2 regions of the Agrococcus sp. BE272 genome follow, and region 1 is predicted to be linked to the other one. Evidence: riboswitches for the same ligand, from Rfam matches in the RefSeq annotation. Region 1 holds a riboswitch; the other holds the start of a gene.
What was found. Region 1 has a riboswitch for thiamine pyrophosphate ahead of J2X49_RS02155 (YkoF family thiamine/hydroxymethylpyrimidine-binding protein). Riboswitches for the same ligand answer to the same signal wherever they lie in the genome.
Positions count from the first base shown of each region.

Region 2: another riboswitch for thiamine pyrophosphate. It lies ahead of J2X49_RS07950 (ECF transporter S component); the one in region 1 lies ahead of J2X49_RS02155 (YkoF family thiamine/hydroxymethylpyrimidine-binding protein).

Region 1 is NZ_JAVDXL010000001.1:453,707-455,879, forward strand. Features, by position in the region: gene J2X49_RS02150 (ECF transporter S component) at 1-549, opposite strand, end outside; gene J2X49_RS02155 (YkoF family thiamine/hydroxymethylpyrimidine-binding protein) at 539-1,189, opposite strand; TPP riboswitch at 1,234-1,343, opposite strand; gene J2X49_RS02160 (hypothetical protein) at 1,389-2,057, opposite strand.
Region 2 is NZ_JAVDXL010000002.1:325,222-327,394, forward strand. Features, by position in the region: gene J2X49_RS07940 (hypothetical protein) at 1-17, shown strand, start outside; gene J2X49_RS07945 (SGNH/GDSL hydrolase family protein) at 88-849, opposite strand; TPP riboswitch at 896-1,005, shown strand; gene J2X49_RS07950 (ECF transporter S component) at 1,029-1,655, shown strand; gene J2X49_RS07955 (ABC transporter ATP-binding protein) at 1,652-2,173, shown strand, end outside.

The DNA.
Region 1 (2,173 bases):
GCGCCGCAGCGCGTCGACGATCAGCTTGGCGAGGATGCCGCCGAGCACGATCCCCGAGACCAGCTGGATGCCCAGGCGCAGCAGCAGGATGTCCTGCTCCCACCACGCGAACCGGAACGCCGAGTAGACGAACACCAGGCCCGCCCCGGCGAGCCCGGAGAGCGCGAAGGTCAGCCAGCCGAACCTGCGATAGCGCCCGAGCGCGAAGGGCAGCTCGCTGCCCGCGCCCTGCAGCAGCGCGGCGATGAGCAGCAGCGGCCCGACGGGCGAGCCGAGGAAGACCACCTCGATGACGGAGGCGATCACCTCGGCGATGATGCCGACGAACGGGCGGCGGATGATCGCGACGGCGATCGGCGCGACGAGCAGCCAACCGCCCAGCAGGAAGTGCTGGGCGAGATCGCCCGCCGGCCCCATCGCGATCGACAGCGCGGTCCACGCCTGCACGAGCGCCCAGTAGAGGAAGCCGAAGACGGCCCCGAGCATCACCATCAGCACGATGTCGCGCATCGCCAGCCGGGGGCGGGCGGCGCGCGGCTCAGCCGACACGGGCGTGGCTCGGGCTGTTGACCGAGATCGTGAGGTGGCTCGTGACGTGCTGCACGCTGCGACCGACCACGACCCATCCGGCGAGCGCGGTGGCGATGACGTCGCCGAGGTCGCCCTCGAGCCGCGTGACGAAGTGCTCCGACGCCCGGTACGTGCCGTTCGACTTCGCGAGCTCGATGGCGGCGAGGATGTCTCGCATGTGATCGGCCTCCTGCGCGCCGGCGGTGTCGGCGAGCGGGTAGAGCGCCCACTCGGCGGCCGCGAACCGGCCGGTGCGGCGGCCCTCGGGCACGACGACCGCGCGCGGGCCGGCACCCCCGGGCAGCTCGCACACGGCTTCGCCGGGGCAGCCGCGCGAGAGGTGGATGGTGATGGATGCGTGCAGGCCGGTGGCCGCGACCGTCTCGGCGAGGCCGGTGAGCGCGCGCAGGAGCTGCGGCTCCGCCCCGCCGAGGTAGGTGCTCACGTCCCCGGTCTGCACCGTGAGGCCGGTGGTGTCGGTGCGGCGGAGCGCGTCGAGGACGACCTCGACGAAGCGGTCCGACATCACCGCGACGGTGACGCGGGCGCCGACGCCGAACCGCAGCGGATCCTCCCGCAGCTCCTCCGGCGCGAGCGCTCGCTGGGCTGTGTCGGTCATGGTTCCCCTCCCGGGCGATCATCAGCTCGGGAGGACGCCCCGCTCGACGGGGCTGCTGATCGCTCCCTGCGCTGGCATGATCCAGATCAGGTTCGACGGTCGGAGTTGGAGTACTCCCTCTCAGCCCGCTGTACGGACTCCCGTGCTCGGGACGAGCGTACAGGGCACCGGATGCCGTGTCGACGCCGGACGCCCCGGCTCACGCGGCCGGCTGCTCCTCGGCCGCCGGGCCGCCGATGGGGATGCGCGCGAGCCGCGGCGCTCCGCCCGACGACGCCTCGACGAGCAGGCTGCCCCCGGCGATCCTGCCGTCGCCGTCGGCGAGCCCCTCCCACTCGGCGCGCAGCGACCGCACGACGGTCGCGGCGTTGGGCCACGGGCCGGCGACCAGCAGCGTCGAGGACGCCTGGCGCAGCCGCGCCGCGATGCGGGCCGCGTCGGTGTGGGTCACGCGACCGGGCGAGGCGGCGAGCACGACCGGCATCGCCTCGGCGAGGCTCGCGACCACGTCGAGCCAGGCGCGGCCCGGATGCGGCACGAGCGCGATGCGCTCGATCGGCACGCCCAGGTCGCGGGCGGCCTCGACGCCCAGGTCGGGCATCCCCACGATCGCGCCCCACGCGCCGGCCGGCATCGCCGCGCCCAGGCAGGCGAGGGCGAGGCTGCGCGACTCGATGCTGTGCGCGGCGCCGGGCCGGAGCGCGCGCACGACCTCCGCGAGCCCCACCGCGGCCGGCTCGACCGGGGCGGGCTCGACCTGCAGGGAACCCGCCTGCTGCATGCCGCGCAGCCGCTCGCGCAGCGCCTCGACCGTCGCCGTGCGGTCCTTCCCCGTGCGGCGCTCGAGCCTCGTCGATGCCATCCCCATCCCTCCATTCTCGAACACACGTTCGAACGGGTCAACCGGCGGCGGCGTGTCGACGATCGGCCCGCGTGGGATGATCGAGCCACCCCGCCCGCTGCGGGGGCGACCGCGACGAGGAG
Region 2 (2,173 bases), on a different contig from region 1:
TGGTCGACGCCGGCTGACGGACGCACCATCCATGACGGCGAGGACCGCGGCGGGAGCCGCGGCCCTCGCTCGTGCGCCGAGGGGCGCTCAGACGATGGGCGGCACCTCGACGAAGGCGGGCAGCTTCGGGTCGCGGCCGTCGCCGGAGGAGCGGCCGGTGAAGCGCCGCCCGAGCCACGGCAGCACGTACTCGCGGTAGTACATGAGGTCGCGGCGGCCCTCGGCGGTCGACGCGCCCGCGAGGTCGCGCCAGGCCTCCGGCGCCGGCATGCCGAGCGCCCGCAGCACGTTGCGCGCGACGTGGGCGTGGCCTGCGGCGTTGAGGTGCAGGCGGTCGCGCGACCAGAAGCGCGGCGCGGCGAGCTCGGGGTCGGACCAGTTGTCGACGTAGGGCGCGTCGAGGTCGCCGATCCGCGACTCCACCGCGCGCGCGAGCGCGTCGCCGCGCCGCTGCATGACGGCGCCGATCGGCATCACGCCGCTCGGGTTGCCGCCCGAGAGCAGGATGGGGCGGATGCCCGCGGCGGCGATGCGGTGCGCGGCGTCGGCGAGGCGCTCGCCGACGTGCTCGATCGAGACCTTCGGGCGCAGGATGTCGTTGCCGCCGCCGTTGATGCTGATCGCATCGGGCCCGAGCGCGATGGCCGCGTCGAGCTGCTCGTGCAGGATGGGCCCGAGCTTGCGGCCGCGGATGGCGAGGTTCGCGTAGCGCACCGGCGCTCCCTGCGCCGAGGCGAGCCCGGCGGCGACGAAGTCGGCCCATCCGCGCACCGAGCCGTCGGGCAGCTCGTCGCCCACCCCCTCGGTGAAGCTGTCGCCGATGGCCACGAACGATCCGATGCGCTGCACCCTCCCAGCCTAGGTGCCCCGTCCGCCGCTGCGGCGGGGCTAGAGTGGCTGTCGACACGGGAGTCCGGTGCGCCGGGCTGAGAGGAAGGCCGAAGCCTTCGACCGTCAAACCTGATCTGGATCATGCCAGCGCAGGGAGGACACTGCACCCGTGCCATCTCATCCGAGGAAGGCACCGAATGACCACCGCACCCACCGCATCCGCCCCGTCGACGGCGCCCGCGCGCCCCCGCACCCGCTGGCGGGTCGTCGACATCGTCGTCGCCGCCGTGCTCGGCGTCGCCACCGGCCTCCTGTTCGTGCTCTGGAACAGCGTCGGCTACGCCTGGTTCACCGCCATGGACGCGCTCACGCCCGGCTTCGGCGGCCTCGCCGTCGGCATCTGGCTCATCGGCGGCGTGCTCGGCGGCCTCATCATCCGCAAGCCCGGCGCCGCCCTGTTCGTCGAGCTGCTCGCCGCGAGCGTCTCGATGCTGCTGGGCAGCCAGTGGTCGATCGAGACGGTCTACTCCGGCATCGCGCAGGGCCTCGGCGCCGAGCTCGTCTTCCTGCTCTTCGCCTACCGCCGCTTCGGGCTGCCGGTCGCGATGCTCGCGGGCGTCGGCGCGGCCGTCGCCGCGTTCGTGCTCGAGCTGTTCCTGAGCGGCAACATCGCCAAGAGCCCCGAGTTCCTCGGCATCTACCTCGGCAGCCTCGTCGTCTCCGGCGCGCTGCTCGCCGGCCTCGTCGGCTGGCTGCTGACGCGGGCGCTCGCCGCGACCGGCGTGCTCGACCGCTTCGCGTCGGGGCGGTCGCGCGCCCGGTGACCGGCTCCCGCATCCGCGCGCGCGGGTGGGGCTGGCGGCACGCAGGCCGCGCGGTGCCCGCCGTCGCCGGGCTCGACCTCGATGTCGAGCCCGGCGAGCGCGTGCTGCTGCTCGGCCCCTCGGGCGCCGGCAAGTCGACGCTGCTCGCGGCGCTCGCGGGTGTGCTCGGCGGCGAGGACGAGGGCGACGAGACCGGAGCGCTCGCCGTCGACGGCGCGCACCCGGCCGGGCTGCGCGGCACGGCCGGGCTCGTGCTGCAGGATCCGCAGGCCAACACGATCATGTCCCGCGTGGGCGACGACGTCGCGTTCGGCTGCGAGAACCTCGCCGTGCCGCGCGACGAGATCTGGCGGCGCGTGCGCGAGGCGCTCGACGCGGTCGGGCTCGACGTGGCGCTCGACCGTTCGACGGCGGCGCTCTCGGGCGGCCAGCGGCAGCGCCTCGCGCTCGCGGGCGTGCTCGCCATGCGGCCGGGGCTCATCCTGCTCGACGAGCCGACCGCGAACCTCGACCCCGAG